Regions from separate parts of the Lysinibacillus sp. BF-4 genome, predicted to be linked through region 2. Evidence: riboswitches for the same ligand, from Rfam matches in the RefSeq annotation. Region 2 holds a riboswitch; each other region holds the start of a gene.
What was found. A riboswitch is a leader RNA that binds a small molecule or an ion and turns the genes downstream of it on or off. The one in region 2 is predicted to bind cobalamin.
Positions count from the first base shown of each region.

Region 1: another riboswitch for cobalamin. It lies ahead of CH76_RS09340 (energy-coupling factor ABC transporter permease); the one in region 2 lies ahead of nikA (nickel ABC transporter substrate-binding protein).
Region 3: another riboswitch for cobalamin. It lies ahead of CH76_RS12430 (ribonucleoside-diphosphate reductase subunit alpha); the one in region 2 lies ahead of nikA (nickel ABC transporter substrate-binding protein).

Region 1 covers NZ_JPUW01000027.1:18,857-23,071, forward strand. Annotated here, with positions in the region: gene CH76_RS09325 (energy-coupling factor ABC transporter ATP-binding protein) at 1-529, opposite strand, end outside; gene cbiQ (cobalt ECF transporter T component CbiQ) at 523-1,317, opposite strand; gene CH76_RS09335 (energy-coupling factor ABC transporter substrate-binding protein) at 1,318-1,599, opposite strand; gene CH76_RS09340 (energy-coupling factor ABC transporter permease) at 1,596-2,345, opposite strand; cobalamin riboswitch at 2,482-2,661, opposite strand; cobalamin riboswitch at 2,829-3,017, shown strand; gene CH76_RS09345 (ferredoxin) at 3,147-3,512, shown strand; gene cobJ (precorrin-3B C(17)-methyltransferase) at 3,529-4,215, shown strand, end outside.
Region 2 covers NZ_JPUW01000013.1:3,316-7,530, reverse strand. Annotated here, with positions in the region: gene nikB (nickel ABC transporter permease) at 1-437, opposite strand, end outside; gene nikA (nickel ABC transporter substrate-binding protein) at 492-2,120, opposite strand; cobalamin riboswitch at 2,242-2,427, opposite strand; gene CH76_RS06230 (putative RNA methyltransferase) at 2,549-3,370, opposite strand; gene CH76_RS06225 (NUDIX domain-containing protein) at 3,363-3,761, opposite strand; gene CH76_RS06220 (DNA alkylation repair protein) at 3,758-4,215, opposite strand, start outside.
Region 3 covers NZ_JPUW01000054.1:812-5,026, reverse strand. Annotated here, with positions in the region: gene cobS (adenosylcobinamide-GDP ribazoletransferase) at 1-375, shown strand, start outside; gene CH76_RS12440 (histidine phosphatase family protein) at 345-947, shown strand; gene CH76_RS12435 (bifunctional adenosylcobinamide kinase/adenosylcobinamide-phosphate guanylyltransferase) at 887-1,291, shown strand; cobalamin riboswitch at 1,376-1,562, shown strand; gene CH76_RS12430 (ribonucleoside-diphosphate reductase subunit alpha) at 1,740-3,965, shown strand; gene CH76_RS12425 (ribonucleotide-diphosphate reductase subunit beta) at 3,981-4,215, shown strand, end outside.

The DNA.
Region 1 (4,215 bases), on a different contig from region 2:
TAGCGTAGTAATGGTCAAGCCCAGCGGTTGGTTCGTCTAGGATTAAAATACGTGGCATCATCGCCAGTACACCTGCAATAGCCACCCGCTTTTTTTGCCCAAGGCTTAAAAAATGAATGGGCTTGTCTTGTAGCGCTTCAATCTCAGCTTCTTTAATCGCCCAGTTTACTTGTTCATGCACCTTATCTTTTGACCAGCCAAGGTTAGTTGGGCCAAATGCGATGTCTTGTTTAACATTGCCCGAAAACAACTGAGCATCGGGATCTTGAAAGACAATACCAACGGACTGGCGTACATGGGCAAGCTCTTTTTTACTATAACGCATCGGTTTACCATTAAAGCGCACATCACCACTAGAGGGCTGTAAAATGCCATTTAATTGTTGAAATAACGTAGATTTACCCGCGCCATTATGACCAATTAACGCAATGCGCTCACCCTGTCCAATTGTTAGCGAGAGCTGCGTTAGTGCCTCTGTGCCGTCAGGGTAGCGGTACGAAATATTGTCTAGCTCAAAATAATTTACCATTGTCTACCTCCTACATAAATCAAAACAATTGTGCCAAATACTACAGCAATGCCTACCCAGTTGCGCTTATTAAACTGCCATTCTTCTTCAAAATAAAGCGGTGTCGTGTTGCTTGGGTCATAACCGCGCGAGAGCATTGCATTTGTTAGCTCTGTGGAGCGTTGTAGCACCTCAATAAATAACGAAGAAACAAGTAACCCAACAGAGCGTAGCCACTGCCGAGGGGACTGGTAGCCAAGGCGTGATTGCTGGGCAATATAAATTTTTTGCGTGTTTTCTAAAAAAATAAAAATAAAGCGGTACGTCATTTCACATAGCTCTACAAAAAGTGCAGGCACACGCCATTTATACAGCACATAGCAAATGGCTTGTACCGATGTAGTTAAAATTAAAAAGTACAAGGAGCTAATACTGCCAAGCACAACAAAAAATAGCTGACGTGCTGTAGCTACACTTGCCTCGCCAATAAATACCTGAAACGAGCCAAAGGAGTAAGCAAAAATATGCGGTGGCAGTGTTGTAGTTGTACCTGCAAAGGATAATAAGATGGCCAGTAAACTTGTCAGCAAAAAGAAGGCAGGGAGCAGTAAGAGCTTTACATAATACGTCCAAGGGATTTTTGCCCCAAAAATGATAAAAGCACTCATCACAATAAATGTGATGAGTGAAATGGTTGTGTCACGTACTGTTAAGGAAAATAGCAGCAGCAGTGCCGTGAAAATCATTTTTTCCATCGGATGAACGTGTTTTAATTGATTAATATAAGCATATTTATCAATTAGTAGCATTTACAGTCCTTCTTTTTTACGATGCTTACCGCGTGTAAAGCCTACGAAGTAGCCAATGAAGCCTGCGCCAATTGCCGCTTGTAATACAAATAATAAGCTTTCGATTTCGCCACTTGGCGGCTCCCAAAACGACTCGAACCAAGGTTCATAGCCCGCATTAATCTCACCAATAGCTTCCTCTGCCTCGCCGTCCGCACCTTCAAACTCCGCATCTTTTAACATAAAGATAGGCACAATCGCTAGCAAAATAACAATCGCAAATAATAATAAGTTTTGTTTCATTGTGCAGCCTCCTTACGTGGTAATACACGTAGTGATTTTAGCTCTGAGAAGTTGTATTTCTTTAAGAAGTTCATAACAATTACGGTTAAAATACCTTCACTAATGGCAAGTGGAATTTGTGTTAAAGCAAAAATACCCGCAAATTTAGAGAATGATGCGAAGAAACCACCAACCTCAGAAGGGAAAGCTAATGCTAATTGGAATGATGTTACAACATACGTACCTAAGTCACCTAAAAACGCTGCGAAAAATACGGCTAGTGAAAACGATAGCCCCATTTTAAGCGCTGCTTTATACGTGAAGTAAACAATGAAAGGTCCAACGACAGCCATTGAGAAAGCGTTAGCACCAAGTGTAGTTAAACCGCCGTGCGCAAGTAATAATGATTGGAATAATAGCACAATTGAGCCGATGACGCTCATCGCAAGTGGTCCAAATAACACAGTACCTAACCCAACACCAGTAGGGTGTGAACAGCTACCCGTAACTGACGGGATTTTAAGTGCTGATAAAACAAAGGCAAATGCGCCTGACAGCCCTAAAATCATTTTTGTTTCGGGGTTTTCCTCGATTGTTTTTTTAATTGAACGCAAGCCTAAAATAACAAATGGAATGGTTAGCACCCACCAAAAAATGGCCCAACCAACAGGTAAGTAGCCTTCCATGATGTGCATGGCATAGGCACGCTCAGGAATGAGCAGTAAAATAACTGCAAAATAACCAAGCTTCGGTAAAAATTTCAACATAAAAATCCTCCTATTCAAGTAAAAGTAAGTATGAGGATATAAAAAAGCACTCTTAATCATAAGAGTGTTTACGACAAAATAAAGCAAGCCCTATACAGACTGCCTTGTTTCGCACACCCATCCTCGTAGGTTGAAACGGATCACATCCAAACTAGGTAGGTCTCCTGGCTCGACATCAGCGCACTACATAGCCTTCCCGCAAATTTAGCAGTGGCAATTTATGTATGCTCCGTCTTACAGTGGCGGGACCGCGTTGGCATTTCACCAAACTTCCCTGTTACGTTGCGTAGGCAACACCTAACTTGGCTAACTATGTGCTATTTCAAAATAAGTTTAGCACGCAAAGTAAATTTTGGCTATACGATTTTTTATTATTCAGAAAATCCAACTAGGTAGAAAGTTCTGAAAAAACGCACAAGAGACAGCTCAATGAAAAAGTCAGTTTGAAAATGTGCCAAAGTAGTATATGATAAAGAAAATGAATATTGCAAAATAGTTAGAAGTTTTTACGTCTTTTAGGAGGCGTAAAATAAAGGGAAATTGGTGAAAGTCCAATACAGCCCCCGCTACTGTAATAGTGTTGCTACAACAATAACCACTGAATAATTATTCGGGAAGGTGTTGTGGCGTATAGCTTAAGTCAGGAAACCTGCTTCTATCTTTTGTTTCTACAATTTTCGGAGGGAAAAGGGCGGATAACAATTAGCTAACGCAGTAGTAGTATGCGCGCTTTTTATTAGAAGTCTTAACACCCCACCGATGTTAAGGCTTTTTTTGTTGGTCAATAAAGGGGGAACGCGTATGACAACGTGGGATTTAGTAGGGATGCAGCACCATATTTTATTATGTAATGGTAGCTCATGCATGAAAAAGGGTGCTGAAGAAGTAACGCTTGCGGTACGTGATGAAATTGAAAAGCTTGGCTTAGACGAGCAAATTCATACAACACGTACAAAATGTAACGGGCGCTGTAAGGATGCGTGTGTCGTAACCGCCTATCCTACAGGCAACTGGTATAACGTACCAGACGAAGCGGCGGCACGCACAGTTGTGCAAGAATTAATGCAGGATGGCCCTAAGGCACATCGCGTTTATACGATGCAGGAGGGTGCGATTATTCGTACAGAAGAAACACCTGCAATCAAAGGGATAGCGAAGAATAAGTAGGCTGGAGAGTGGTAGCATGACACAGAAAAAAGGGAAATTATTAGTTGTAGGGTTTGGCCCTGGCGACTTTAAACATATTACAGCGCGTGCTGTAGAGGCATTAAAAGAAAGTGACTTAATTATTGGCTATAAAACGTATGTGGATTTAATCCAAAATATTTTGACACCTGAGCAAGAGGTTATTGGCACAGGCATGACAGAAGAAGTAGCGCGTGCACAGGAGGCCTACAAAAAGGCGCTTGAGGGCTATACAGTTGCGGTAATTTCGAGCGGTGACTCAGGCGTATATGGTATGGCTGGCTTAGTGTACGAGGTATTAGTCGAAAAAGGTTGGACAGAGGCTGATGGTATTGAGGTTGAGGTTGTACCAGGTATTTCGGCAATTAACTCTTGTGCGAGCTTACTTGGCGCACCTGTAATGCACGACTCATGTACGATTAGTTTAAGTGACCACCTCACACCATGGAACTTAATCGAAAAGCGTATTGAAGCAGCCGCAATGGCGGACTTTGTTATTGCGCTGTATAACCCTAAAAGTGGTCGCCGCACACGCCAAATTGTTGAGGCACAGCGTATTTTATTAGAATACCGCTCACCTGATACACCAGTAGGGCTTGTAAAATCAGCTTACCGTGATAATCAAAATATTATTATGACAAATTTAGCGGATATGCTAAATCACGACATTGGCATGTTAACAACT
Region 2 (4,215 bases):
GGCATAGACACACTCGCAAAAGCAAAAATACGGCTAAAACGATCAATCCATTTCCCCTTATATACGGCTGATAAAATGCCTAAAGGTAGCGCAATTAAAAGCACCCATAACATTGCCATTGCGGTCAACTGAATGGTAGGTATCATATGATTTATAATTTCATCAAATACTGGCTCTTTTGTCGAAAAAGACGTACCAAAATCCAGTTGTATCACTTGCAGTAGCCAGCTACTGTATTGAGCTAGTAAAGATTTGTCTAAGCCTAACTCTGTGCGAAGTGCTGTGACAGTTTCGTCTGCAGCGGGAATACCTGCTGCACGCAAGTAAGCCATAACAGGGTCTCCTGGAATGAGCTGTAATAATAAAAATGTAATAATTGAGATGCCAAGCAAAACTGGTATTAAGCTAAAAAGTCGCCTTACTATTAATGTAAACATAAAACGCTCCCTTCAAAAAAGGAGCAGCACATAAGCTGCGCTGCTCCCTTACGATTATTGTAAATCAATTTTATTTAACGGCACTTCCTCTTGCTGTGGTAAAAATTCAACGCCCGTTAAGTTTTTATGATACACCGCAATATTAGAAATATGTGATACAGGGATATACATCGCTGTATCATGTAAATCAGTTAAAATCGAAGCATATAGCTTCGTACGCTCTTGCTCATCAATTGTTACTAATACTTGCTTAATCTTAGCATCAATATCGGCCTTATTCGCAAGCCCCAGTTGTGCTGTATAATCTGGTCCGCCATTATCAGATGGCGTTGTCATTGCCGCTAAATACGAATGCGGGTCAAATGGTACTGCCCATGTGTAAGTGAAAATCATATCATAATCTCCCGCAAAGCCTTTTTCCCAAAATGTATTTGTCTCTTGGCTAATTAGGTTTACGTTTACACCTAGCTTACGGTAATCGCCCTGCATATACTCTGCTACAGATTTTTGTACATTATCTGTGCTCATAATAAGGAAATCTAGCGTTAATTCCTTGCCGTCTTTTTGGCGGAATTCTTTACCCTTAACTTCCTTCCAACCTGCTTTATCTAATAATGTTTTAGCTTGCTCTAAGTTGTAAGTATACGGCTGTAAGTCCACATCCGCATAAGGGATATTTTTAGGGAATAATGTATCTGCTTGTTTCTCTGTATTGTAGAAAATATTTTCGATGACCGCTTCTTTATTAAAGGCATGATTAAGCGCGAGGCGCACATCCTTATCCTTTGTTGCTTCCTTTTGCGTGTTCATCATAATCATACGCGTTGAGGTTGGCTCTGATAGCTTTGTTTCGTACTTGCCACTATCTTTTAAAAATTGGAAAGAATCTTGGCTAATGACACCATTACCAAAAATTAAATCAAGCTCACCTTTTTCAAATGCTAGTACACGCGACTCACCATCAGTCATTACTTTAACTGTTACTTCGTCTAGCTTTGGTTTTTCACCCCAATAGTGATCATTGCGTACAAATGTCGCATACTGGTCTTTCTTATGCTCTTTTAATACCCATGGTCCTGTACCAATTGGTTCAACTAAACCATCTTTAAATGTATCGCCACTTTCAGGGAAAGCTGTTTCTGCTACAAATCGGAACGGACGAATATACGTTAACTCCTGTAATGCTGGGTAATACGCATTTTTCAATGTCATTTTTAAAGTATGCTCATCCACAACCTCTGTATCCTCAAATTGATGAATAAGCTCTACCCACTCATGTTGTTGACGGTTAGCTAAAATTGTATCAAAGTTTTTCTTTGCTACTTCTGCGTTAAATGGTGAGCCGTCCGAAAACTTTACATTTTCACGTAGGTGGAAGGTATACGTCTTGCCATCCTCCGATACTTCCCAAGACTCTGCTAAAGCTGGTTGTAGCTCGCCGCCTTCACCATAATATACTAATGATTCATAAACCATGGCCTGTGAGAAAAATTCATTTGGCATATAAGTATGTGGGTTTAAGTCCCCAATATCCCCTGACCATGAGAAAGTAATTTTTTTTAGTTCCTCATCTTTGTCTGCAGTGGCTGCTTCATTCTTTTTATCGCCACACGCTGCCATTACTACTGCCACTACCATAAGTAGCGCCAACAATACCGTACGCTTTGTTTGTTGTAAAAACATGCTCTCTCTCCTTTTAACTCTAGCTTTGCAAAACGAAAAAAGCGCCTCTAACCCACGGTGGTTAGAAACGCCCTATTACTCGTAATAATCGCACTTCAATACCCCCCTATCTCCCGTAGGTTAACAGCATCTGAAAATAGGCAGGTCTTCTGACTTAGCTTCAACATAAGTACGCGTCTTCCCAGCATTGCTAGTGACTTTTTGCGCCTTACTCCACATTACAGCGGCGGGACCGTATCGGAATTTCACCGATTTCCCTTTTAAGCATTTATAGTAGCATAAATGCACCTAATTTCTACAATATTCGTATTTACTCTTAGACAATTATAACGATAATATGTTAATTATTCCATATCAAATTATTGTTATTATTTGCAGGAAATATTAACTAAGCAGAGATAACTATCTTATCAAACTAATCAAAATAATCAATCATTACCAATAAGAATGTCAAATTCTAGCGTAATACAATGCGAGTGATTCGCAATAAATTGCTCCTTTTGCACACGCGCTACGTTTTGAGTAAGCGGCGTCATATCCACTAACATACGCATTAACTCAGCCGTTAGCTGTTGCTCATAACGTACTGTGATTTTTTTGGTGTGTGCAAATTGTTGCTCAAATAATTCAACAATAGTCGCGTTAGAGTAAGGTGACTTATCTGGAAAGAAAGCCTCACGTAACTCGTATAAATAATTTTCGCTTGGCACTACCTTAATCATGCGCCCGTCTGCACGTAAAATACGCTTAAACTCCTTATAGTTAGATGGAGATAAAATATTAACAATCGCATCTACACTACTTGTTGTTAATGGGATATTAGCTAAATCTGCAACTTGCCATAGCACGTTGTCATAGCTAGCTGCCATTTTAACGCCCTCCTTGGCAAGGTCAATACCAATACCTAGCGCACCTTCTGGTAATAGTTGTTGTAAATGCGTACCCTCACCACAACCTAAATCTGCAATGACTTTAGCATCTGCTACTAGTTTAATTAGCTCTTGATGAAGCGGTGTATAAAAACCACTATCAATTATCATGCGACGCGCAGTAAATAATTCCTTGGTATATAAATTTTCGGTACGTTGCGGGGCTAAATTAACATAGCCTTGCTTTGTAAAATCAAAAGTATGGCGATTAGCACATACCATGCTTGCTTCATTAACTTCCACCTGCTCATAGCAAAGCGGGCAACGTAATAAAGTTTGATGTTGCTGTGCAAAATGAATGCGCTGTTGTTTTCTAGTCATGCTTAAACTCCTTTAAGGCATTTAGTGTTGTTACTGTCAGTGGCGTTGGTAATTGAGATAATGCAAAGAAGCCTACTTCACTAATTGCATGAGGCTCTCTATTTGTTACCGTACCTTTTATAATGCGCGCAATAAAAGTGGGTGCCACAAAGTGGGTAGCTGGCGGTAAAATATGATTAGTTACACATAACAAACCTGTGAGGGTAATCGTTACACCTAACTCCTCTTTAATCTCACGTACTGTGGCATCCTCAATTGTTTCCATTAGCTCTACCTTGCCCCCTGGCAAACTCCAATGCGCTGCCTCTGGCTCTTTTTTGCGGCGTACTAATAATAATTCATTATGTTCATTTAAAATAAAAGCGCCTACGCCGACACCAATATGTTTCATGCTTTACTCCTCCGTAGCGCACGTACCTCAGCCTTTTGTTGCTTAGTAGGTCGCGTCGAATCAATAATCTTTTGAATGGTCATACGATGCGTTTGATCATCAAGTGAATGTTGCTGTAAATAGCTATAAGTTAGCACTGGCTGTTTTACATAGCACATAGATACTGCCCACGCGACTGCCATTCGCACATAGTAATGCTCATTAGTAATCGCGTCATAACGCCTAAACAACTGCTCAATATAGTGCTCATCAATAAAATACATTAGGCTCATTACTACCGCAAAACGAATAGCATATGGTTGATCAGAACGAAAATATGGCTGTAAAAATCGCCACATTTCTTCACGATGTGCCTTTGTACTTTTTAAACTTGTACAAAAGCTATCGCAAAGCGACCAATTTGTAATATACGGAACAAACGCCGCAATGCGCTGTTCATCATAAGGTAAATAAC
Region 3 (4,215 bases), on a different contig from region 2:
TTGCTTCAGCTTGGTGTTGTAAGTTGGTGGGTGCTTATTTTACTGCCATTTATGACACGTAACGGCATGTTGTTATTTTTATTAACGACTAAGCCGGCTAAAGACAAAGGCATCGCGCACTTCTTTATGCAAAAGCTGCACAAAAAAACAGCCTATTTTGCGCTGTTTCAGTTAAATGCGATTATTGCACTATTTGTATTGTTGAGCGCTAGTATTTTACCTATTATTTTAGCCATTGTACTACTCGTAACAGTCGTGATTTACCGTAGCTTTGCGCTGCGCAATTTTGACGGTATTTCAGGCGATTTACTCGGTGCTTACATCGAAGGGGCGGAGGTGCTATTATGGCTCGTGCTGCTGTTGTACTACGCCTAATGCGTCATGCCAAAACACCAATGAACGCGCGTAAAGAGTACCTTGGTTGGACAGATGATGCTATCCTAGCGCAGGCGTTGCCCGTGCAAAGCTATGCACAGCACACGATCATTGGTAGTGATTTACTGCGCTGTCGCCAAACAGCGGCGGCGTATTTTCCGCATGCTACATACATTAAAGAGCCGCGTTTACGCGAACTGGATTTTGGGGATTTTGAGGGCAAAACGTACGCGCAATTACAGCATAATGCCGCATACTGCGCGTGGCTAGATGACCCGTACGCTCCTGTGCCTAACGGCGAAAATTTTGCGGACTTTTTACAGCGCGTCTATGCAGGTTTTTTAACAAATGCGCGTGATAAAACAATTATTATGACCCACGGCGGCGTAGTGCGTGCGTTACTGCAACGCTTCGCCCCAAAAGAGCACCCGTACTGGCATTACAGCGCGGGGCATGAGCAAGTTTACACCCTAATTTGGCAACACCAACAAGACTTTGAGGAGGCACGACGATGCACGTATTTATTGGAGGAGCACATAGCGGCAAAACCGCATATGTCGAAAAAATCGTAGAAGGTAAGGATGCAAGTTGGTTGATTGGCACAGCTCTGACGTCTATTGACGCACCTGTCATTGTTATCGATTGCTTAGAAGACTGGCTCGTGACACAGGACTTAAGTGACGAGGATGCGGTAGTTGAGGCGTTAATGACAGATGTGCGTGCTTTAGCTGCACAAGCTACGCTTTATGTTGTCGTGGCAGACGTTGGGCGCGGCATCGTACCAATGGACAAAAAATTGCGTCAGCTGCGCGATGTATGCGGACGTTTTTATCAGCAATTATTTGCGGAGGCACAAAGTGTAACCCGCATCTGGTATGGACTGCCTGAGGTACTAAAAAAGTTTGAAAACGTCTGACTTGTAATCAAGTGAGTAAGAACTATTGTCAGCCCAAACACAATATGCTAGAGTGTTAATAGCAAACACATACTATATATAGTATTACACGTTTTGATATACGGTGCTCTAGCGATAGAGCTGAAAAAGGGAATTTGCCAAAAAATTTGCGCAAAGCTGTCCCCGCAACTGTAAACGATGACGAAATCTACGAGCCACTGCGCATGAGCGGGAAGGGTAGATGGAGGGTGATTCGAGAGCCAGTAGACCTGCCGATTATCAAATAGCACACACTCTTCGGGGATTGAGAAGTGGAAGCGAGCGATTACGTTGTCTAGTTCACTTAATCCTTTTTTCCATTTCTTAACCATGCATTTTTTTACCATGCACCCGCTGAGGTGTATGGTTTTTTTGTGACAAGCGTTTGTTCCGTACAACTACTGTACGTTTATTTTTAGGAGGGTTTTTTATGACAATCAAAACAATGACAAGTATTTCAGCACGCGTAGACGCACTTACCGAAAAATACGGTGAGGAAGCAATTGAGCAATTTTTACGCCAATCCGATCGTTTTTTACGTAAAAACGAAGCGGCAACCTACGGCGAGTGGGCAGATGCGATGGTGCTTCAAACATTAGGCTTTATCGACGAAGAAGAGCCGTACTGGACGTTTGTAGCGGCAGATATTTATTTGCATAAACTGTACCATGATGCAGCAAGTTTGCGCGGTGTAGCGGCAGACAACGTATACGAGAGCTTTAGCGTTAACCTAGCTAAATATGTAGCAGCAGGGCTTTACTCACCTGTGCTTGTTGAAAAATACTCACCTGAAGAATTAACAACATTAACCAATACCATCGTGCCAGCGCGCGATACATTATTTACGTACATCGGTCTAAAAACAATTATTGACCGTTACGTGGTGCGTGATTACAGCAAGCAAACGGTAGAGCTACCGCAAGAGCGCTTTATGGTCATTGCGATGATTTTAATGCAAGACGAAAAAGACAACCGCATTGCTAAAGTACAAGAAGCTTACTGGGCAATGAGTAATTTATATATGACGATGGCAACACCAACACTTGCGAACGCAGGTAAAACACATGGTCAACTTTCAAGCTGCTTTATTGATACAGTAGACGACAGCTTACAAGGTATTTATGACTCAAATACGGACGTAGCCACACTATCAAAATTTGGCGGCGGCATTGGCGTGTATATGGGTAAAATCCGTAGCCGTGGGTCGGCAATTCGCGGCTTTAAGGGCGCATCAAGTGGTGTACTCCCTTGGATTAAACAACTTAACAATACAGCCGTATCCGTTGACCAGTTAGGCCAGCGCCAAGGTGCGATTGCAGTTTACCTTGATGTATGGCATAAGGACGTATTTACCTTCCTTGACCTACGCTTAAACAATGGTGACGAGCGTATGCGTGCGCATGATATTTTTACAGGGCTTTGCCTACCAGACATCTTTATGGAAGCCGTACAAGCGCGTAGTGACTGGCACTTATTTGACCCGCATGAAGTACGTAATGTCATGGGCTTTAGCCTAGAAGATTACTACGACGAAAAACGCGGTGAAGGCTCATTCCGCGACAAGTACGCGGCATGTGTTGAAAACCCTGAGCTAACACGCACAGTCGTACCTGCGATTGATATTATGAAGCGTATTATGCGCTCACAACTCGAAACAGGCGTACCATTTATGTTTTACCGTGATGAAGTCAATCGTAAAAACCCAAATAAACACGAAGGCATGATTTATTCGTCAAACCTTTGTACCGAAATTGCGCAAAACATGAGCCCAACGGAGTTTGAGTCAGTTGAACTTGAAGACGGTCTGATTGTCACAAAGCGCAAAGCAGGCGACTTTGTTGTATGTAACCTAAGCTCGATTAACTTAGGACGCGCTGTACCAGCGGACGTACTAGCACGCGTTATCCCAATTCAAGTACGTATGCTTGATAATGTCATTGAACTTAACACCATTCCTGTACGTCAGGCAGAGCGCACAAACGCACGCTACCGTGGTATCGGGCTTGGCACATTTGGTTGGCATCACCTGCTTGCCCTAAAGGAAATCGCATGGGAAAGTGACGAAGCTGTACAATTTGCGGACGAACTATACGAACAAATCGCTTACTTAACGATCCAAGCTTCAAGTGACTTAGCAGCCGAAAAAGGCGCGTACCCATTATTTGAAGGCTCAGACTGGCAAACAGGCGCGTACTTTACAGCGCGTGGCTACGAGGGCGAGGCATGGGCAGACTTACAAGAAAAAGTTGCCACACAAGGTATGCGTAATGGCTACACAATGGCAGTTGCCCCTAACTCAACAACAGCGATTATTGCAGGCTCAACGGCCTCAGTCGACCCAATTTTCCAAAAGAGCTACTCTGAGGAGAAAAAGGACTATAAAATTCCGGTAACAGTACCAGATTTAAACGCAAAAACGACATGGTTCTACAAGTCAGCGTACTTTATTGACCAAAACTGGTCAGTTAAACAAAATGCGGCACGCGGACGCCATATTGACCAAGGGATTTCGTTTAACCTGTATGTACAAAATACAGTAAAGGCGAAGGACTTACTACAACTCCATTTAAATGCATGGGATAGCGGTGTCAAAACGACGTATTATGTACGCTCAACATCCGTTGAATTAATTGACTGTAGTTCATGCGAAAGCTAAAAGGAGAGAAAACAAATGCAAGTACACGAACGCACGATTATGGACAAAACAGCACCCAACGCCTCAACAGGTATTATTAACGGGCGCTCGTCTAATATTTTAAACTGGGATGACGTCCGCTTTAGCTGGGCGTACCCAAAATACAAAAAGATGCTAGGTAACTTTTGGACACCATTTGAAATTAACATGAGTAATGATGTTAAACAGTTTCCTGAGCTAACAAAGGATGAGCAAAACGCCTTCTTAAAAA